DNA from 3 places in the Bacillus aerius genome. Region 2 is predicted to be linked to each of the others. Evidence: a T-box and tRNA genes for the amino acid it is inferred to sense, from the RefSeq annotation. Region 2 holds a T-box; the other regions hold tRNA genes.

Region 1 (7,303 bases), 2.3 Mb from region 2:
TTAACAGATAGTGAACCAGTTGCGGCGGCAACTCATGCCTTTGTTTTAAAATTCAAATTTGAAATACATTGTAAGATGGTGGCTGAAGATAAAAGTGGTGTTCGAACCAATCTTGAGCAACTGCTAGAATCTATGCTAGGAAAAAGAGTGGAATTAGTTGGCGTTCCTGACGCTCAATGGGGTAAAATAAGAGAAGAATTTTTAAGAGATCATCAGCCTGAAGAACAAGCAGATGGTCAGGCAGCTTCTGCTGAAGAAGATCCATTAATTGCAGAAGCAAAGAAGTTAGTAGGAACCGATTTAATTGAAATTAAAGATTAACAATTTGAAAGAGAGTGGTGTTCATATGCGCGGTGGAATGGGAAATATGCAAAAAATGATGAAACAAATGCAAAAAATGCAGAAGGATATGGCTAAGGCTCAAGAAGAGCTTGCAGAAAAAGTCCTTGAGGGTACGGCAGGTGGCGGCATGGTCACTGTAAAAGTAAATGGACAAAAAGAAGTCGTTGATGTGGCGATTAATGAAGAAGTTGTTGATCCTGAAGACATCGATATGCTTCAAGATCTTGTACTTGCAGCAACAAATGATGCATTGAAAAAAGTTGATGAACTAACAAATGAAACAATGGGTCAATTCACAAAAGGAATGAACATGCCAGGTTTATTCTAGGAGGAATAACTGAAGATGCAATATCCTGAACCAATATCAAAGCTGATTGATAGCTTTATGAAATTGCCAGGAATCGGACCTAAAACTGCGGTCCGTCTGGCTTTTTTTGTTCTTAGTATGCAAGAAGATGTCGTGCTGGATTTTGCGAAGGCACTTGTTAATGCAAAGCGTAATTTAACTTATTGTTCTGTTTGCGGACATATCACCGATCAGGATCCTTGCTATATTTGTGAAGATACAAGAAGAGATCAATCTGTGATCTGTGTCGTGCAGGATCCAAAAGATGTGATCGCAATGGAAAAAATGAAAGAATACAACGGCTTATATCATGTGCTTCATGGTGCTATTTCACCAATGGACGGAATTGGGCCAGAGGATATTAAAATTCCTGACCTATTAAAAAGATTGCAAGACGATCAAGTCACAGAGGTCATTCTTGCAACCAACCCAAACATTGAGGGAGAAGCGACAGCCATGTATATCTCTAGATTGTTGAAACCATCAGGAATTAAACTCTCTCGCATTGCTCACGGACTCCCAGTAGGTGGAGATTTAGAGTATGCGGATGAAGTCACACTTTCTAAGGCTCTAGAAGGCAGACGTGAGATGTAGGAAGGAGAAGTACGGTACATGGGTTTTCTTCGCAGAAAATCAATTCGAAAAGAATTCGATGAGATATTAATTCAACAGCTTTTTAAGCAAAAGGAAGAATGGAACAGACAAAAAAAGCTTGTCGCAAATAGCGTTGAGCCTTCACCGGACATTCTATTCGAATTAAAGCTTGCTCAAGCGAAGTACTTTTTCTATCTGAGAGAAGCGAAAAAGAGAAATTTACGTTTAAACAACTGGAGATAGCAGGTCTATTTTCCATAATCCTCTCATATGCTTGTACTATTCATATGAAGAGGAGATGAGAGGATTATGGAACCTGTTATTGTGATTGGTTCAATTTTGTTAGCTGTTTTATTGTTGTTTATGTCGGGTGTTCAAGCAAATCCATTCAAATGGTTAGGGCTTATCGGAATAAAATTTGTCGCAGGCGCTCTTTTTTTATTTTGTCTCAATTTATTCGGCGAGAGTTTAGGGCTTCATGTTTCCATTAACCCTGTAACGAGCGGAATTAGTGGTTTGTTGGGCATTCCAGGTGTAGCAGCTTTAGTCGTAATTGAAAAGTTTATTATTTAATGCAAAATATTGTTGACTTTGATTATATATGGTGGTAAATTAATATACGTCGCTGATGACGAAGAAACGAAAAAACATAATAGCAAAAAAGTTGTTGACACTAACAACTTGGATGTGATAAGATGTTCTAGTCGCTTCTGAAGCGGTAAACAAGTTCTTTGAAAACTAAACAAGACAAAACGTACCTGTTAATTCGAGTTTTTATAAAAAAATCCTATGATACATCATAGGTAGTCAGTCAAACACTGACGAAAAACAAAACTTCGGTTTTGTACTTTTTCGGAGAGTTTGATCCTGGCTCAGGACGAACGCTGGCGGCGTGCCTAATACATGCAAGTCGAGCGGACAGAAGGGAGCTTGCTCCCGGATGTTAGCGGCGGACGGGTGAGTAACACGTGGGTAACCTGCCTGTAAGACTGGGATAACTCCGGGAAACCGGAGCTAATACCGGATAGTTCCTTGAACCGCATGGTTCAAGGATGAAAGACGGTTTCGGCTGTCACTTACAGATGGACCCGCGGCGCATTAGCTAGTTGGTGAGGTAACGGCTCACCAAGGCGACGATGCGTAGCCGACCTGAGAGGGTGATCGGCCACACTGGGACTGAGACACGGCCCAGACTCCTACGGGAGGCAGCAGTAGGGAATCTTCCGCAATGGACGAAAGTCTGACGGAGCAACGCCGCGTGAGTGATGAAGGTTTTCGGATCGTAAAGCTCTGTTGTTAGGGAAGAACAAGTGCAAGAGTAACTGCTTGCACCTTGACGGTACCTAACCAGAAAGCCACGGCTAACTACGTGCCAGCAGCCGCGGTAATACGTAGGTGGCAAGCGTTGTCCGGAATTATTGGGCGTAAAGGGCTCGCAGGCGGTTTCTTAAGTCTGATGTGAAAGCCCCCGGCTCAACCGGGGAGGGTCATTGGAAACTGGGAAACTTGAGTGCAGAAGAGGAGAGTGGAATTCCACGTGTAGCGGTGAAATGCGTAGAGATGTGGAGGAACACCAGTGGCGAAGGCGACTCTCTGGTCTGTAACTGACGCTGAGGAGCGAAAGCGTGGGGAGCGAACAGGATTAGATACCCTGGTAGTCCACGCCGTAAACGATGAGTGCTAAGTGTTAGGGGGTTTCCGCCCCTTAGTGCTGCAGCTAACGCATTAAGCACTCCGCCTGGGGAGTACGGTCGCAAGACTGAAACTCAAAGGAATTGACGGGGGCCCGCACAAGCGGTGGAGCATGTGGTTTAATTCGAAGCAACGCGAAGAACCTTACCAGGTCTTGACATCCTCTGACAACCCTAGAGATAGGGCTTTCCCTTCGGGGACAGAGTGACAGGTGGTGCATGGTTGTCGTCAGCTCGTGTCGTGAGATGTTGGGTTAAGTCCCGCAACGAGCGCAACCCTTGATCTTAGTTGCCAGCATTCAGTTGGGCACTCTAAGGTGACTGCCGGTGACAAACCGGAGGAAGGTGGGGATGACGTCAAATCATCATGCCCCTTATGACCTGGGCTACACACGTGCTACAATGGACAGAACAAAGGGCTGCGAGACCGCAAGGTTTAGCCAATCCCACAAATCTGTTCTCAGTTCGGATCGCAGTCTGCAACTCGACTGCGTGAAGCTGGAATCGCTAGTAATCGCGGATCAGCATGCCGCGGTGAATACGTTCCCGGGCCTTGTACACACCGCCCGTCACACCACGAGAGTTTGCAACACCCGAAGTCGGTGAGGTAACCTTTATGGAGCCAGCCGCCGAAGGTGGGGCAGATGATTGGGGTGAAGTCGTAACAAGGTAGCCGTATCGGAAGGTGCGGCTGGATCACCTCCTTTCTAAGGATATATGGAGCAGCGTACGTTTTTCGTCTTGTTTAGTTTTGAAGGAACTTGCAAAAGATCCTACAACATCATATCTTCGATATGAAAGATGGGCCTGTAGCTCAGCTGGTTAGAGCGCACGCCTGATAAGCGTGAGGTCGGTGGTTCGAGTCCACTCAGGCCCACCATCTTCTATTAAATCGGGGCCTTAGCTCAGCTGGGAGAGCGCCTGCCTTGCACGCAGGAGGTCAGCGGTTCGATCCCGCTAGGCTCCACCAACGTGTTCTTTGAAAACTAGATAACAATAAGTAATACATTCACATTGAATGCAATGCAAAGTTCATCACACATAGTGATTCTTTCTAAAGTAAGAAATGGTTAAGTTAGAAAGGGCGCACGGTGGATGCCTTGGCACTAGGAGCCGATGAAGGACGGGACGAACACCGATATGCTTCGGGGAGCTGTAAGCAAGCTTTGATCCGGAGATTTCCGAATGGGGAAACCCACTGCTCGTAATGGAGTAGTATCCATACTTGAATACATAGAGTATGAGAAGGCATACCCGGGGAACTGAAACATCTAAGTACCCGGAGGAAGAGAAAGCAAATGCGATTCCCTGAGTAGCGGCGAGCGAAACGGGAACAGCCCAAACCAAGAGGCTTGCCTCTTGGGGTTGTAGGACACTCTATACGGAGTTACAAAGGAACGATATAAGCGAAGAGGTCTGGAAAGGCCCGCCAAAGAAGGTAACAGCCCTGTAACTGAAATGTTGTTCTCTCCAGAGTGGATCCTGAGTACGGCGGAACACGTGAAATTCCGTCGGAATCCGGGAGGACCATCTCCCAAGGCTAAATACTCCCTAGTGACCGATAGTGAACCAGTACCGTGAGGGAAAGGTGAAAAGCACCCCGGAAGGGGAGTGAAATAGATCCTGAAACCGTGTGCCTACAAGTAGTCAGAGCCCGTTAACGGGTGATGGCGTGCCTTTTGTAGAATGAACCGGCGAGTTACGATCCCGTGCAAGGTTAAGCAGAAGATGCGGAGCCGCAGCGAAAGCGAGTCTGAATAGGGCGCATGAGTACGTGGTCGTAGACCCGAAACCAGGTGATCTACCCATGTCCAGGGTGAAGTTCAGGTAACACTGAATGGAGGCCCGAACCCACGCACGTTGAAAAGTGCGGGGATGAGGTGTGGGTAGGGGTGAAATGCCAATCGAACCTGGAGATAGCTGGTTCTCTCCGAAATAGCTTTAGGGCTAGCCTCAAGGTAAGAGTCTCGGAGGTAGAGCACTGATTGGACTAGGGGCCCCTACCGGGTTACCGAATTCAGTCAAACTCCGAATGCCGATGACTTATCCTTGGGAGTCAGACTGCGAGTGATAAGATCCGTAGTCGAAAGGGAAACAGCCCAGACCGCCAGCTAAGGTCCCAAAGTATACGTTAAGTGGAAAAGGATGTGGAGTTGCTTAGACAACCAGGATGTTGGCTTAGAAGCAGCCACCATTTAAAGAGTGCGTAATAGCTCACTGGTCGAGTGACTCTGCGCCGAAAATGTACCGGGGCTAAACGTATCACCGAAGCTGCGGACTGTTCTTACGAACAGTGGTAGGAGAGCGTTCTAAGTGCAGTGAAGTCAGACCGGAAGGACTGGTGGAGCGCTTAGAAGTGAGAATGCCGGTATGAGTAGCGAAAGACGGGTGAGAATCCCGTCCACCGAATGCCTAAGGTTTCCTGAGGAAGGCTCGTCCGCTCAGGGTTAGTCGGGACCTAAGCCGAGGCCGAAAGGCGTAGGCGATGGACAACAGGTTGATATTCCTGTACCACCTCCTCACCATTTGAGCAATGGGGGGACGCAGGAGGATAGGGTAAGCGCGGTATTGGATATCCGCGTCCAAGCAGTTAGGCTGGGAAATAGGCAAATCCGTTTCCCGTGAAGGCTGAGCTGTGATGGCGAGCGAAATTTAGTAGCGAAGTTCCTGATTCCACACTGCCAAGAAAAGCCTCTAGCGAGGTGAGAGGTGCCCGTACCGCAAACCGACACAGGTAGGCGAGGAGAGAATCCTAAGGTGATCGAGAGAACTCTCGTTAAGGAACTCGGCAAAATGACCCCGTAACTTCGGGAGAAGGGGTGCTTCTTAGGGTGTTAAAGCCCCGAGAAGCCGCAGTGAATAGGCCCAGGCGACTGTTTAGCAAAAACACAGGTCTCTGCGAAGCCGTAAGGCGAAGTATAGGGGCTGACGCCTGCCCGGTGCTGGAAGGTTAAGAGGAGCGCTTAGCGTAAGCGAAGGTGCGAATTGAAGCCCCAGTAAACGGCGGCCGTAACTATAACGGTCCTAAGGTAGCGAAATTCCTTGTCGGGTAAGTTCCGACCCGCACGAAAGGCGCAACGATCTGGGCACTGTCTCAACGAGAGACTCGGTGAAATTATAGTACCTGTGAAGATGCAGGTTACCCGCGACAGGACGGAAAGACCCCGTGGAGCTTTACTGCAGCCTGATATTGAATGTTGGTACAGCTTGTACAGGATAGGTAGGAGCCTTGGAAACCGGAGCGCTAGCTTCGGTGGAGGCATCGGTGGGATACTACCCTGGCTGTATTGACCTTCTAACCCGCTGCCCTTATCGGGCAGGGAGACAGTGTCAGGTGGGCAGTTTGACTGGGGCGGTCGCCTCCTAAAATGTAACGGAGGCGCCCAAAGGTTCCCTCAGAATGGTTGGAAATCATTCGCAGAGTGTAAAGGCACAAGGGAGCTTGACTGCGAGACCTACAAGTCGAGCAGGGACGAAAGTCGGGCTTAGTGATCCGGTGGTTCCGCATGGAAGGGCCATCGCTCAACGGATAAAAGCTACCCCGGGGATAACAGGCTTATCTCCCCCAAGAGTCCACATCGACGGGGAGGTTTGGCACCTCGATGTCGGCTCATCGCATCCTGGGGCTGTAGTCGGTCCCAAGGGTTGGGCTGTTCGCCCATTAAAGCGGTACGCGAGCTGGGTTCAGAACGTCGTGAGACAGTTCGGTCCCTATCCGTCGCGGGCGCAGGAAATTTGAGAGGAGCTGTCCTTAGTACGAGAGGACCGGGATGGACGCACCGCTGGTGTACCAGTTGTTCTGCCAAGGGCATCGCTGGGTAGCTATGTGCGGACGGGATAAGTGCTGAAAGCATCTAAGCATGAAGCCCCCCTCAAGATGAGATTTCCCATTCCGCAAGGAAGTAAGATCCCTGAAAGATGATCAGGTTGATAGGTCTGAGGTGGAAGCGTGGTGACACGTGGAGCTGACAGATACTAATAGATCGAGGACTTAACCTATATTCTAATGTGAAAAATGAACATTGTTATCTAGTTTTGAGAGAACATTCTCTCCATCAGGTTTGGTGGCGATAGCGAAGAGGTCACACCCGTTCCCATACCGAACACGGAAGTTAAGCTCTTCAGCGCCGATGGTAGTTGGGGGTTTCCCCCTGTGAGAGTAGGACGCCGCCAAGCTTTTCAAAGGATCAGTTCCAGTCGGAACTGGTCTTTTTTGTGTTTTAAAAAAGGAACAAACACTCGATCTGGCATGGATACATATACTAAACTATCATCTAAAACATTCTTAATTTTGTATACAATTGAAAGCGCTAGGGCATACTGAAGCTAT
Region 2 (7,303 bases):
TTTTTGCGACCATTAAAAGCCCTGACGTATCTTTATCAATCCGGTGGACAATTCCTGGTCTCATCACACCATTAATGCCTGACAAATCATTGCAATGAGCCATGAGGCCATTAACAAGAGTACCTGTCACATGTCCTGGTGCTGGATGAACGACCATTCCTCTTGGTTTATTGACCACTAGTACATCTTCATCCTCATAATAAATATCAAGATCCATTGATTCCGCTTCTACATCTAGTGCTTCTGGATCTGGAATCTCTACTTTGATTTGATCTCCAGCTTGTACTTTATAATTGGCCTTCACTTGTTTTCCATTTACTTCGATGAGCCCATCTTTCACCCACTGCTGGACTTGGGTTCTTGACCATTCTGGTTCAGTTGTGCTTAAAAATTTATCAAGCCGTTCACTCGTTTGTTCTTCTGAAACGGCAATGTTTACTTGATTCATGTAGTTGACTCCTTATTTTTCTTTCCATCTAACAGCATTTGAATAAAGAGCAGAATGACCCCCACACATAGAGAGGAATCTGCGATATTAAAGATTGGATAATGATAATCCCCAAATACGAAATGAGCAAAATCAACCACTTCTTGACGGAAAATACGGTCAATAAAGTTTCCAATCGCTCCGCCAAGCATTAAGGCAAGCGCTACGCCAAGTAGCTTGTCCTTTTGTCCATGTTTTTGCAAATAATAAACAATTCCTGCAATAACAACGAGTGTGATCACATAGAAAAACCACATTTGTCCTTGGAGGATCCCCCATGCGGCTCCTGAATTTCGGTGGGATGTGATGTAAAAGAAGCCATCAATCACAGGAATAGAATCACCGAGCATCATATGTTTGACAATGAGCCATTTTGTTAATTGATCTAAACAAATTATCACGAATGCGATTATGTAATAGAACACACACGTTCCTCCATCTTCATACTTTGGTCTTTATGCATTTTATCAAGAAAACAGGATGGAGTAAAGAAACTTTAGTTGACAGACAAAAACCTCCCTACATGTGGAAGGCTTCAAAATGAGAATCGTTTGATTCATAAGGATAAGGGGTGAATGCTTTTTTCTCGTATTGCTTATGATATAAAAAGTCGTCAGTCGTACGAGCTGTCGGAAGAATACTCATTTGTTCAATGGGCATTGTATGCCCTGTCGCCTCACATATGCCATAAATTCCTTGTTCAATTTTTGCAATCGCGAGCGAAACATCTTGCAGTTCTTCTTTGATGTGATAAAGAAGCGTGGTCGTTTTTGCTTGATCGAACGTGACATGTTCAGCGGGTGAACGCAATGATGCATATTCAAACAGTTTCGATTGCAGTTCTTCTCTCATTTGAAGGAGTTCCATGTAAATCGTCTCTAGATCGCCATTCATGTCGCTGTTTCAACTCCTGCCCTGTCGTGATAATCATATTGTTGCCCCGCCTGTTCACTTTAAAGCCATAAGATTTTTCCTTTCGTTCTAAACGCTGTCATTTTCTCTATATCAAAAACGCCCCGCTATATGCGGGGCGCTAGTTGGTGATATCACGCTGTTAATTCTGGTAATATTTCTCCACGATTTCAGCATTTTTGAGCGACAATGTTGGGTATTTTGGATTTGCGCCAACATCTTTTGAAATAATGCGGGAGCGTTCGCACAGTTCGCCTTCTGCTTTTTGAACAACAATACGTCCTGATGTGTATTCAGGCGCTGATGCGTCTGCATGCTTCTCATCTTCTACTGTTAACTCAGAAATGATAAAGAGCTGCTTCACATCTTCTTTAATGGATGCAAGAAGGTTTTTCACTTCCTCTGTTGCATAAAGGGTCACACTTGCTTCAAGTGAACGTCCGATGACTTTCTCATTACGCGCAATTTCCAGCGCTTTTAGCACATCGTCACGTACTTCCATAAAGCGGTCAAACTTCACTTCTGTCGCTTCTGCTTGAGGAACAGCTACACCTTCTGGCATATCTGTTAACTGAACACTTGGCTCTTCAACAAAGCTTAAGTGGCTCCATAGTTCATCTGCTGTATGCGGAAGAATTGGTGCTGTCAACTTCACTAACGCCATTAATGTTTCATAGAAAACCGTTTGCATGCTGCGGCGGTCTGGATGATCCGCATGCTCAATGTATACCACATCTTTTGCAAAATCGAGATAGAAAGAGCTAAGCTCAATCGTACAGAAGTTGTGGATGGCATGATAGACAACCGCAAATTCGTAATCATCATAAGCTTTTTTCACTTTATCAATCAATTTGTTTAATTTGATTAAGATATATTGATCCACTTCGCGAAGCTCTTCGACTGGTACTGCATTGACTGCTGGATCAAAGTCAAACAGGTTACCATGCAAGAAGCGGAACGTGTTACGGATTTTACGATAAACTTCTGCGACTTGTTTTAAAATGTCGTCAGACACTGGATGATCGGCTTGATAGTTGACAGAAGATACCCAAAGTCTAAGAATCTCCGCACCAAGCTGCTTCGCCACTTTCGTCGGATCAATCGTATTGCCTAATGATTTACTCATCTTGCGTCCTTCTTTATCAAGCGTAAAGCCATGGCTGAGAACACCTTTATATGGCGCTTTTCCAGTGACTGCAACTGCTGTAGATAAAGATGAGTTAAACCAGCCGCGATATTGATCAGAACCTTCAAGGTAAAGGTCTGCCGGACGAACTAGGTCATCTCGTTCTTCTAATACCGCTTGGTGAGAAGAACCAGAATCAAACCATACATCCATGATATCTTGCTCTTTCGTAAATTCACCATTCGGGCTGCCTGGATGTGTAAAGCCTTCAGGCAATAATTCTTTTGCTTCTTTTTCAAACCAAATATTCGAGCCATGTTCTCTAAATAATTGAGAGACGTGCTGAATCGTTTCATCTGTGATGATTGGCTCACCATTTTCAGCATAGAAGACTGGGATTGGAACGCCCCAGACACGCTGTCTTGAAATGCACCAGTCACCTCTGTCACGCACCATATTGAACAGACGCGTTTCGCCCCAAGCTGGAACCCATTTCGTTTCTTTAATATTATCTAATAGTGCTTCTCTGAAATCTTTAATGGAAGCAAACCACTGAGCAGTTGCACGATAAATTGTTGGTTTTTTCGTTCTCCAGTCATGCGGATAGGAGTGCGTGATAAAGTCGAGCTTTTTCAATGCGCCTTTTGCTTCAAGCTGTTCTGTGATGGCTTTATTGGCATCCTCATAGAATAGTCCTTCAAAACCAGGTGCTTCTTCTGTCATCACACCTTTTTCATCTACTGGACATAACACATCAAGACCGTACTTCATACTTACGATAAAGTCATCTTCCCCGTGACCTGGCGCTGTGTGAACACAGCCTGTTCCTGCATCTGTTGTGACGTGATCGCCAAGCATCACAAGAGAATCTCTATCGTAAATTGGATGTGCTGCAACGACCTTATCTAATTCTTTACCTTTTAAGGTTTTCACAACTTCGTACTCTTCAAAGCCAAGTGTTTTTGCCACTTGTTCAACTAGCTCAGATGCGATGACATATCGCTCAGTACCCACTTGAAGCACACTGTACTCTAGGTTTGGATGTACACAAATGCCAAGGTTTGCAGGAAGTGTCCAAGGTGTTGTTGTCCAGATGATGAACTGCTCGCCGTTTTCAAGTAAGCCTTTGCCATCTTTCACTTTAAATGATACGTAAATCGATGGTGAACGTTTGTCCTTGTATTCAATTTCTGCTTCAGCAAGTGCTGATTCACTTGATGGAGACCAGTTAACAGGCTTAAGACCTTTGTAAATATAGCCTCTTTTCGCCATTTCACCAAAGACAAGAATTTGCTGCGCTTCGTATTCAGGCTTCAATGTCACATATGGATTATCCCAGTCTGCTCTTACGCCCAAACGTTTAAACTGATTGCGCTGACCTTCGATTTGTTTCCAAGCATACTCCTCACATAGTTTACGGAATTCTGCTGTCGACATTTCTTTGCGTTTGACTTTTTTATTTTTCGTAAGGGCTGTTTCAATCGGTAAGCCATGTGTATCCCAGCCCGGTACGTACGGTGCATGGAATCCATTCATTGATTTAAAACGGACAATAAAATCTTTGAGGATTTTATTGAGTGCGTGCCCCATATGAATGTCACCATTCGCATATGGAGGTCCATCATGCAAAATAAAGGTTGGGCGTCCTTTTGTCCGCTCTAAAACCATTTGATAGATGTCTTTTTCTGCCCACTCCTCTTGGATTTCAGGCTCTTTGTTCGGCAAGTTCCCTCTCATCGGGAATTCTGTTTTTGGCATTAATAAGGTGTCTTTGTAGTTCATACCTATTCCTCCACATGCAAATTCGTATTAAAAAACAATAAAAAAAGCCCTCTCATCCCATAAGGGACGAGAAGGCTTGTCTCGCGGTACCACCCTTTTAGACAAGCGCTTTGAAATTGCCGCTTATCCACTCTAAAATCGTAACGTGATCTGACGCCTTTTCTTACTCATTCATTTCAGAAAAGGAACTAAAGGGGTGATCTCATTGCAGCGTTTCGTAATGTCAGGCTTCCACCGTCCCTGATTCGCTTTATTACGCATGTAACCGCTGCGAGTGTCCCTTTCAAACGTTTATCTCTTGTTAATTTATGATGGTATTATATGCAACATGAGCACGTCATGTCAAGGTGATGCGCTTATTCTTTTTCGTCAAAGACAGCGTCAACTTCATATTCCAGCAAATGATCCCAATCATCATTTTTCAGAAGATCAAGCTGAGCTTCGATGAGCATTTGGAAACGAGTTCTAAAGACTTTCGACTGTTTCTTGAGCTCTTCGATTTCCATTGCAATCTTTCTTGATTTTGATAACGCTTCGTTGATAATACGGTCTGCATTTTTCTCAGCTTCACGAATGATCAATTTCGCTTCTTTATCAGAATGACGCTTCACGTCTTCTGCTGCTTCTTGCGCCACAAGAATGGATTTGTTTAATGTTTCTTCAATTGTTGCAAAATGGCCTAGTCTTTCATCAAGCTCGTTGACTTTGTCTTCAAGCTCGTTCTTTTTGCGAAGTACGATCTCGTAATCTTTACGTACTTGGCTTAAAAACTCATTTACTTCATCTTCGTCATAGCCGCGGAAACTTTTTGTGAACGTTTTATTATGAATATCATTAGGTGTTAATGGCAATCTTGCCACCTCCAGATTCAAATTCGTTATGTCAGAAGCTCAAATGTTACTTTGAATTTATCTTTTTTCGTCTTCCCATCAATTGTTTTTAAGCTAAAGCGGCCAAATCCCCTGACAGAGAGCTGATCACCTTCACCAATTGTAAAGGAAGGGTCTTCAGTGACTTTCCAGTTTACTTTGACAAGACCATTTTTGACCAAAAGCTGTGCTTTTTGCCGAGACTGACGGCTGACAGCAGCACATACAGCGTCAAGACGCAGTGAAGAAATCGTATCTTCTTTGATATCGGTTTTGCTGATGACTGGCTGAAGATCTGCCTTGCTGATTTCCTCTAATGAAACAGATGCTCTGCCGACATGCGTCAGCTGAGCCCGAACAAAATCGGCAACATCGCTTGTACAAATAAATTGCACGTTGTCCTCTGAAAACAACAAATCACCGAATTTTTGACGCTTCAGGCCTGTCCCAATGAGCGAACCGAGAAGGTTGGGGTGTTCTATAGAAATAAACTTTTTCGCATAGTTCACCTGAAAATAAGTCAGTTCAAAATCCTGTATGGTCGGCGCTAAATAGTCAGGATAGATCAAAGCCCTTTTCCGCTCTGCTTCCTCATACCCGCCAAAAAACATGAGACCCAGTTCATCAGAATGCTGAATCACGGACTGGGTAATGAACTGCTCACGAGGATCAAGAAAGTCTGTTAATTTCATTCGATATTGTTCGAGTGCGATGTTTTTCCAGCCTAATACTTGGTCGACAAATGGCTGTTCGTCTTTTCTAAAATGTTGATAAATATCGCTCATTTTGTTCCCCTTTTATGTAAAAGAGCCTGGCAGATGCCAAGCCCGGCAGCCTGTTTACATGAATCGTACAATCATATTATAAAGACCAGTTAGTCCATACGATGATGCGAAACGAATCACAAGCAATGCCACAATCGGCGAGATGTCAATCATGCCAATTGGCGGAATAATTTTACGGAATGGTTCTAAATACGGTTCGCAAATGTTTGTCAAGAAGCGGCCAATCGCTGTTTCTCTTGCAGATGGCACCCATGACATAAAGATGTAAATAATGATCGCGAATGAGTAAATCGTTAATACCGTACCCAAAATATTAAAAATGAAATTTAGAATAACTATGATTTACCACCTCTGAGGTTCTTCCTCTGTCAATAGCTCTGATATTGTGCCAGATACATCCACATTATCAGGTGTGCAGAGGAATATATTCGAGCCAATACGCTGAATGTCTCCACCGATTGCATAAACCGTTCCGCTTAAGAAGTCGATGATTCGCTTTGCTTGATCGTGCTGAATGCGCTGCAAATTGACGACGACTGCACGACGATTTTTAATATGGTCTGCAATCTCCTGAGCCTCTGCATAAACACGCGGCTCACTTAACACCACTTTAGAGGATTTTTGCACGCTTTGCAAGCTGACGACATTTTGTTTTCCTGCCTGAGGACGCTCTTGAAATGCCGCTTTATCTTTTGTGTTTTTTTCTTCTTGTGCTGGTTCTCTTTCTTCATCAATATATTCGTACTCATACTCTTCATCATCGAGTGTGAAGAAGCTTTTAAACTTATTTTTTATGCTCATGTCACGCACCTCCTGTTTCATTTCCAACAAGTGAAGAGCCAATCCGAACAAATGTCGCACCTTCTTCAATTGCGATTTCAAAATCGTTTGACATGCCCATCGATAAATGCTGACAAGGTGCATTTACTTGGTTCAGTTGTTTTACCTCTTGTTGAAGGCTTTTTAATGTTTTAAAACAGTTTCGTATCACAGTATGATCATCTGTAAATGGAGCCATCGTCATGAGTCCAGCAATTTCAATATGTTTGAAATCAGCGAGCTGTTTGACAAATGGAATCACGTCTTCGCTTTGTAAGCCGTGTTTTGACTCCTCAAGTGATGTGTTCACCTGTACAAAACAGCGAACCGTGTGATCCGCTCTTTTTTCAATTTCATTCGCAAGGGACATTCTGTCTAGCGAATGTAAGTAGTCAATGGTCTGAATGACAGATTTCACTTTTCGCGTCTGTAAACTGCCGATGAAGTGCCAGCTAATGTTTTCATCGGTTATGGCTTCCTGTTTTTCAAGTAACCCTTGGTCACGATTTTCACCAAAGTGCAA
Region 3 (7,303 bases), 2.3 Mb from region 2:
AACTTTATCGAAGAAAATGCACAATACGTAAAAAATCTTGATATTTAGATAGGTATCCCCCCTTGAGAGCAACCTTATTTCTTGTTTGGAATAAGGTTGTTTTTCAAGAAACAGGGGCGTGAAACGAATGTCCTGGTTTTCTGCGTTTCGTCGATTTTCTAGTAAATAAATGTGTATAAAGGCAAGATTATTGATATAATGGAGAATAGTCTTGTGAAGATAAATACATATTTACTCCCACATAATTTATTTCATGTGATACGTAAAGGGAGGTTCTTATAGTGAGTGAACAACATACACCAAATGTACGCGAAGTGAATATTAGCCATGAAATGCGTACGTCCTTTTTAGATTATGCAATGAGTGTTATTGTTTCGCGTGCATTACCAGATGTGCGAGACGGATTGAAGCCCGTGCATCGAAGAATTTTGTATGCGATGAATGACCTAGGTATGACAAGTGATAAACCATTTAAGAAATCTGCACGTATCGTTGGGGAAGTTATCGGTAAGTACCACCCTCACGGTGATAGCGCTGTATATGAAGCGATGGTTCGGATGGCGCAAGATTTCAACTATCGTAATATGCTGGTTGAAGGGCACGGGAACTTTGGTTCTGTCGATGGAGACGGTGCAGCAGCCATGCGTTATACCGAGGCACGTCTATCTAAAATTTCGATGGAGATCCTGCGCGATATCACAAAGGACACCATTGATTATCAAGATAACTACGATGGCAGTGAAAGAGAGCCAGTCGTTATGCCTGCTAGGTTCCCGAACTTATTAGTGAACGGGGCAACTGGAATCGCTGTAGGGATGGCAACGAATATCCCGCCTCACCAACTAGGTGAAGTGATTGATGGGGTATTGGCAATTAGTCAAAATCCTGAAATGACGACACAGGAACTAATGGACATCATTCCAGGTCCAGACTTCCCAACTGCTGGACAAATCATTGGCCGAAGCGGTATTCGTAAAGCGTATGAAACAGGACGCGGCTCTATTACATTACGTGCAAAGTCAAATATCGAAGAAACATCTAGTGGTAAGCAGCGCATTATCATCAACGAGATTCCTTACCAGGTTAATAAAGCTCGTTTGATCGAAAAAATCGCTGACCTTGTCCGTGATAAAAAGATTGATGGCATTACAGATCTTCGTGATGAATCTGACCGTAATGGAATGAGAATTGTCATTGAACTGCGAAGAGACGCAAACGTCCATGTTCTATTAAACAATCTTTATAAACAAACGACACTTCAAACGTCCTTCGGTATTAACTTGCTTGCACTTGTTGATGGACAGCCGAAAGTGTTGTCTCTCAAACAATGTCTTGAATATTACCTTGAGCATCAGAAAGTGATCATTCGTCGAAGAACGGCGTATGAATTGCGTAAAGCGGAAGCAAGAGCTCATATTTTAGAAGGCTTAAGAATTGCGCTTGATCACTTAGATGAGGTCATTGCCTTAATTAGAGGCTCTCAAACTGCTGAAATTGCAAGAAATGGTTTGATGGAAAACTATAGCTTGTCTGAAAAACAAGCACAGGCCATTCTCGATATGCGACTCCAGCGTTTGACTGGTTTAGAAAGAGAGAAAATAGAAGATGAATACAAAGGGCTTGTTGAATTGATTGCTGAATTGAAAGCCATTCTAGCAGACAATGAGAAAGTTCTAGAAATCATTAGAGAAGAATTAACAGAAATCAAAGAACGCTTCAATGATACGCGCCGCACAGAAATTGTGACAGCGGGTATAGAAACAATCGAAGACGAAGATTTGATTCCTGTTGAAAATATTGTGATCACACTGACTCATAATGGTTATATTAAGCGCCTGCCTGCATCAACATACCGCAGTCAAAAAAGAGGCGGTAAAGGTGTACAAGGAATGGGAACCAACGAAGATGATTTCGTTGAACAGCTGATCTCAACATCTACGCACGATACGATTCTCTTCTTCTCTAATAAAGGGAAGGTCTATCGAGCGAAGGGCTATGAGATCCCTGAATTCGGACGAACAGCGAAAGGGATTCCGATTATTAACCTTCTTGAAGTAGAAAAGGGAGAGTGGATAAACGCCATTATTCCAGTCAGCGAATTTGATGAAGATTCGTATCTCTTCTTTACAACAAGACACGGTGTATCGAAACGAACGTCATTGTCTCAATTTGCAAACATCCGTAACAACGGTTTGATTGCACTCAGCCTGCGTGATGAAGATGAATTGATGGCTGTTCGTTTAACCAATGGTGAAAAACAAATCATCATCGGAACGAAAAAAGGAATGCTCATTCGTTTCGACGAGACAGATGTTCGTGAAATGGGACGTACAGCAGCTGGAGTTAAAGGGATCACACTTTCTGAGGATGACATCGTCGTTGGAATGGAAATCCTTGAGCCAGATGCAAATGTATTGATCGTAACTGAAAAAGGTTATGGTAAATTAACGCCTGAAAAAGAATATCGTGTCCAAAGCCGTGGTGGTAAAGGTCTGAAAACGTGCAAGATCACTGACAACAACGGTCCGCTTGTTGCAGTGAAGGCGACTAACGCTGAAGCTGAAGAAGACTTGATGATTATTACAGGTAGTGGTGTCATCATCCGTATGGCTGTTTCAGATATCTCCACAACAGGCCGAGTCACTCAAGGTGTCCGTCTGATCCGTCTAGGTGATGATGAACATGTCGCTACAGTGGCATTAGTAGAACAATCACCAGAAGACGATGAAGAGAATAGTGAAGAAAACGTAGAAAATGTAGAGTCAGATCAAGAGCAATCTGAGTAAAGATAAAGCCGGTTTTTCACCGGCTTTATTTTTTTTTGAAAAAACATGATTTTTTTTGAAGTTTATAATGCTTTTTTCATAGATATGTGTTAATCTTTCAAAGGAGCAAAAAGAGGCTCTATTTTTTATCTCTTTCATAACAAAAACTTCTTAAAAAAATAAAATGTTTTTCAAGAAAAATGTTGACTATTGATAGAGATATATGATATATTTAAGTGGTCGCTTTGAGAGAGTGACAAACAAGTTCTTTGAAAACTAAACAAGACAAAACGTACCTGTTAATTCGAGTTTTTATAAAAAAATCCTATGATACATCATAGGTAGTCAGTCAAACGCTGACGAAAAACAAAACTTCGGTTTTGTACTTTTTCGGAGAGTTTGATCCTGGCTCAGGACGAACGCTGGCGGCGTGCCTAATACATGCAAGTCGAGCGGACAGAAGGGAGGTTGCTCCCGGATGTTAGCGGCGGACGGGTGAGTAACACGTGGGTAACCTGCCTGTAAGACTGGGATAACTCCGGGAAACCGGAGCTAATACCGGATAGTTCCTTGAACCGCATGGTTCAAGGATGAAAGACGGTTTCGGCTGTCACTTACAGATGGACCCGCGGCGCATTAGCTAGTTGGTGAGGTAACGGCTCACCAAGGCGACGATGCGTAGCCGACCTGAGAGGGTGATCGGCCACACTGGGACTGAGACACGGCCCAGACTCCTACGGGAGGCAGCAGTAGGGAATCTTCCGCAATGGACGAAAGTCTGACGGAGCAACGCCGCGTGAGTGATGAAGGTTTTCGGATCGTAAAGCTCTGTTGTTAGGGAAGAACAAGTGCAAGAGTAACTGCTTGCACCTTGACGGTACCTAACCAGAAAGCCACGGCTAACTACGTGCCAGCAGCCGCGGTAATACGTAGGTGGCAAGCGTTGTCCGGAATTATTGGGCGTAAAGGGCTCGCAGGCGGTTTCTTAAGTCTGATGTGAAAGCCCCCGGCTCAACCGGGGAGGGTCATTGGAAACTGGGAAACTTGAGTGCAGAAGAGGAGAGTGGAATTCCACGTGTAGCGGTGAAATGCGTAGAGATGTGGAGGAACACCAGTGGCGAAGGCGACTCTCTGGTCTGTAACTGACGCTGAGGAGCGAAAGCGTGGGGAGCGAACAGGATTAGATACCCTGGTAGTCCACGCCGTAAACGATGAGTGCTAAGTGTTAGGGGGTTTCCGCCCCTTAGTGCTGCAGCTAACGCATTAAGCACTCCGCCTGGGGAGTACGGTCGCAAGACTGAAACTCAAAGGAATTGACGGGGGCCCGCACAAGCGGTGGAGCATGTGGTTTAATTCGAAGCAACGCGAAGAACCTTACCAGGTCTTGACATCCTCTGACAACCCTAGAGATAGGGCTTTCCCTTCGGGGACAGAGTGACAGGTGGTGCATGGTTGTCGTCAGCTCGTGTCGTGAGATGTTGGGTTAAGTCCCGCAACGAGCGCAACCCTTGATCTTAGTTGCCAGCATTCAGTTGGGCACTCTAAGGTGACTGCCGGTGACAAACCGGAGGAAGGTGGGGATGACGTCAAATCATCATGCCCCTTATGACCTGGGCTACACACGTGCTACAATGGACAGAACAAAGGGCTGCGAGACCGCAAGGTTTAGCCAATCCCACAAATCTGTTCTCAGTTCGGATCGCAGTCTGCAACTCGACTGCGTGAAGCTGGAATCGCTAGTAATCGCGGATCAGCATGCCGCGGTGAATACGTTCCCGGGCCTTGTACACACCGCCCGTCACACCACGAGAGTTTGCAACACCCGAAGTCGGTGAGGTAACCTTTATGGAGCCAGCCGCCGAAGGTGGGGCAGATGATTGGGGTGAAGTCGTAACAAGGTAGCCGTATCGGAAGGTGCGGCTGGATCACCTCCTTTCTAAGGATATATGGAGCAGCGTACGTTTTTCGTCTTGTTTAGTTTTGAAGGAACTTGCAAAAGATCCTACAACATCATATCTTCGATATGAAAGATGGGCCTGTAGCTCAGCTGGTTAGAGCGCACGCCTGATAAGCGTGAGGTCGGTGGTTCGAGTCCACTCAGGCCCACCATCTTCTATTAAATCGGGGCCTTAGCTCAGCTGGGAGAGCGCCTGCCTTGCACGCAGGAGGTCAGCGGTTCGATCCCGCTAGGCTCCACCAACGTGTTCTTTGAAAACTAGATAACAATAAGTAATACATTCACATTGAATGCAATGCAAAGTTCATCACACATAGTGATTCTTTCTAAAGTAAGAAATGGTTAAGTTAGAAAGGGCGCACGGTGGATGCCTTGGCACTAGGAGCCGATGAAGGACGGGACGAACACCGATATGCTTCGGGGAGCTGTAAGCAAGCTTTGATCCGGAGATTTCCGAATGGGGAAACCCACTGCTCGTAATGGAGTAGTATCCATACTTGAATACATAGAGTATGAGAAGGCATACCCGGGGAACTGAAACATCTAAGTACCCGGAGGAAGAGAAAGCAAATGCGATTCCCTGAGTAGCGGCGAGCGAAACGGGAACAGCCCAAACCAAGAGGCTTGCCTCTTGGGGTTGTAGGACACTCTATACGGAGTTACAAAGGAACGATATAAGCGAAGAGGTCTGGAAAGGCCCGCCAAAGAAGGTAACAGCCCTGTAACTGAAATGTTGTTCTCTCCAGAGTGGATCCTGAGTACGGCGGAACACGTGAAATTCCGTCGGAATCCGGGAGGACCATCTCCCAAGGCTAAATACTCCCTAGTGACCGATAGTGAACCAGTACCGTGAGGGAAAGGTGAAAAGCACCCCGGAAGGGGAGTGAAATAGATCCTGAAACCGTGTGCCTACAAGTAGTCAGAGCCCGTTAACGGGTGATGGCGTGCCTTTTGTAGAATGAACCGGCGAGTTACGATCCCGTGCAAGGTTAAGCAGAAGATGCGGAGCCGCAGCGAAAGCGAGTCTGAATAGGGCGCATGAGTACGTGGTCGTAGACCCGAAACCAGGTGATCTACCCATGTCCAGGGTGAAGTTCAGGTAACACTGAATGGAGGCCCGAACCCACGCACGTTGAAAAGTGCGGGGATGAGGTGTGGGTAGGGGTGAAATGCCAATCGAACCTGGAGATAGCTGGTTCTCTCCGAAATAGCTTTAGGGCTAGCCTCAAGGTAAGAGTCTCGGAGGTAGAGCACTGATTGGACTAGGGGCCCCTACCGGGTTACCGAATTCAGTCAAACTCCGAATGCCGATGACTTATCCTTGGGAGTCAGACTGCGAGTGATAAGATCCGTAGTCGAAAGGGAAACAGCCCAGACCGCCAGCTAAGGTCCCAAAGTATACGTTAAGTGGAAAAGGATGTGGAGTTGCTTAGACAACCAGGATGTTGGCTTAGAAGCAGCCACCATTTAAAGAGTGCGTAATAGCTCACTGGTCGAGTGACTCTGCGCCGAAAATGTACCGGGGCTAAACGTATCACCGAAGCTGCGGACTGTTCTTACGAACAGTGGTAGGAGAGCGTTCTAAGTGCAGTGAAGTCAGACCGGAAGGACTGGTGGAGCGCTTAGAAGTGAGAATGCCGGTATGAGTAGCGAAAGACGGGTGAGAATCCCGTCCACCGAATGCCTAAGGTTTCCTGAGGAAGGCTCGTCCGCTCAGGGTTAGTCGGGACCTAAGCCGAGGCCGAAAGGCGTAGGCGATGGACAACAGGTTGATATTCCTGTACCACCTCCTCACCATTTGAGCAATGGGGGGACGCAGGAGGATAGGGTAAGCGCGGTATTGGATATCCGCGTCCAAGCAGTTAGGCTGGGAAATAGGCAAATCCGTTTCCCGTGAAGGCTGAGCTGTGATGGCGAGCGAAATTTAGTAGCGAAGTTCCTGATTCCACACTGCCAAGAAAAGCCTCTAGCGAGGTGAGAGGTGCCCGTACCGCAAACCGACACAGGTAGGCGAGGAGAGAATCCTAAGGTGATCGAGAGAACTCTCGTTAAGGAACTCGGCAAAATGACCCCGTAACTTCGGGAGAAGGGGTGCTTCTTAGGGTGTTAAAGCCCCGAGAAGCCGCAGTGAATAGGCCCAGGCGACTGTTTAGCAAAAACACAGGTCTCTGCGAAGCCGTAAGGCGAAGTATAGGGGCTGACGCCTGCCCGGTGCTGGAAGGTTAAGAGGAGCGCTTAGCGTAAGCGAAGGTGCGAATTGAAGCCCCAGTAAACGGCGGCCGTAACTATAACGGTCCTAAGGTAGCGAAATTCCTTGTCGGGTAAGTTCCGACCCGCACGAAAGGCGCAACGATCTGGGCACTGTCTCAACGAGAGACTCGGTGAAATTATAGTACCTGTGAAGATGCAGGTTACCCGCGACAGGACGGAAAGACCCCGTGGAGCTTTACTGCAGCCTGATATTGAATGTTGGTACAGCTTGTACAGGATAGGTAGGAGCCTTGGAAACCGGAGCGCTAGCTTCGGTGGAGGCATCGGTGGGATACTACCCTGGCTGTATTGACCTTCTAACCCGTTGCCC

The links. A T-box is a leader RNA that pairs with one kind of tRNA and senses whether it is charged. The one in region 2 lies ahead of ileS (isoleucine--tRNA ligase), so its partner is inferred to be a tRNA-Ile.
Positions count from the first base shown of each region.
Region 1: it encodes a tRNA-Ile, which carries the amino acid that the T-box ahead of ileS (isoleucine--tRNA ligase) is inferred to sense. The anticodon was not compared.
Region 3: it encodes a tRNA-Ile, which carries the amino acid that the T-box ahead of ileS (isoleucine--tRNA ligase) is inferred to sense. The anticodon was not compared.

Region 1 covers NZ_JARYHO010000001.1:3,813,959-3,821,261, forward strand. Annotated here, with positions in the region: gene dnaX (DNA polymerase III subunit gamma/tau) at 1-321, shown strand, start outside; gene M2353_RS19730 (YbaB/EbfC family nucleoid-associated protein) at 347-670, shown strand; gene recR (recombination protein RecR) at 686-1,282, shown strand; gene M2353_RS19740 (YaaL family protein) at 1,301-1,525, shown strand; gene M2353_RS19745 (pro-sigmaK processing inhibitor BofA family protein) at 1,592-1,855, shown strand; rRNA gene M2353_RS19750 (16S ribosomal RNA) at 2,132-3,680, shown strand; tRNA gene M2353_RS19755 (tRNA-Ile) at 3,777-3,853, shown strand; tRNA gene M2353_RS19760 (tRNA-Ala) at 3,868-3,943, shown strand; rRNA gene M2353_RS19765 (23S ribosomal RNA) at 4,042-6,972, shown strand; rRNA gene rrf (5S ribosomal RNA) at 7,034-7,149, shown strand.
Region 2 covers NZ_JARYHO010000001.1:1,486,574-1,493,876, reverse strand. Annotated here, with positions in the region: gene M2353_RS07700 (RluA family pseudouridine synthase) at 1-448, opposite strand, end outside; gene lspA (signal peptidase II) at 445-912, opposite strand; gene M2353_RS07690 (TraR/DksA family transcriptional regulator) at 1,007-1,381, opposite strand; gene ileS (isoleucine--tRNA ligase) at 1,542-4,307, opposite strand; T-box leader at 4,367-4,604, opposite strand; gene M2353_RS07680 (DivIVA domain-containing protein) at 4,664-5,158, opposite strand; gene M2353_RS07675 (YlmH family RNA-binding protein) at 5,185-5,961, opposite strand; gene M2353_RS07670 (YggT family protein) at 6,016-6,294, opposite strand; gene sepF (cell division protein SepF) at 6,304-6,762, opposite strand; gene M2353_RS07660 (YggS family pyridoxal phosphate-dependent enzyme) at 6,764-7,303, opposite strand, start outside.
Region 3 covers NZ_JARYHO010000001.1:3,789,824-3,797,126, forward strand. Annotated here, with positions in the region: gene gyrB (DNA topoisomerase (ATP-hydrolyzing) subunit B) at 1-48, shown strand, start outside; gene gyrA (DNA gyrase subunit A) at 282-2,786, shown strand; rRNA gene M2353_RS19625 (16S ribosomal RNA) at 3,153-4,701, shown strand; tRNA gene M2353_RS19630 (tRNA-Ile) at 4,798-4,874, shown strand; tRNA gene M2353_RS19635 (tRNA-Ala) at 4,889-4,964, shown strand; rRNA gene M2353_RS19640 (23S ribosomal RNA) at 5,063-7,303, shown strand, end outside.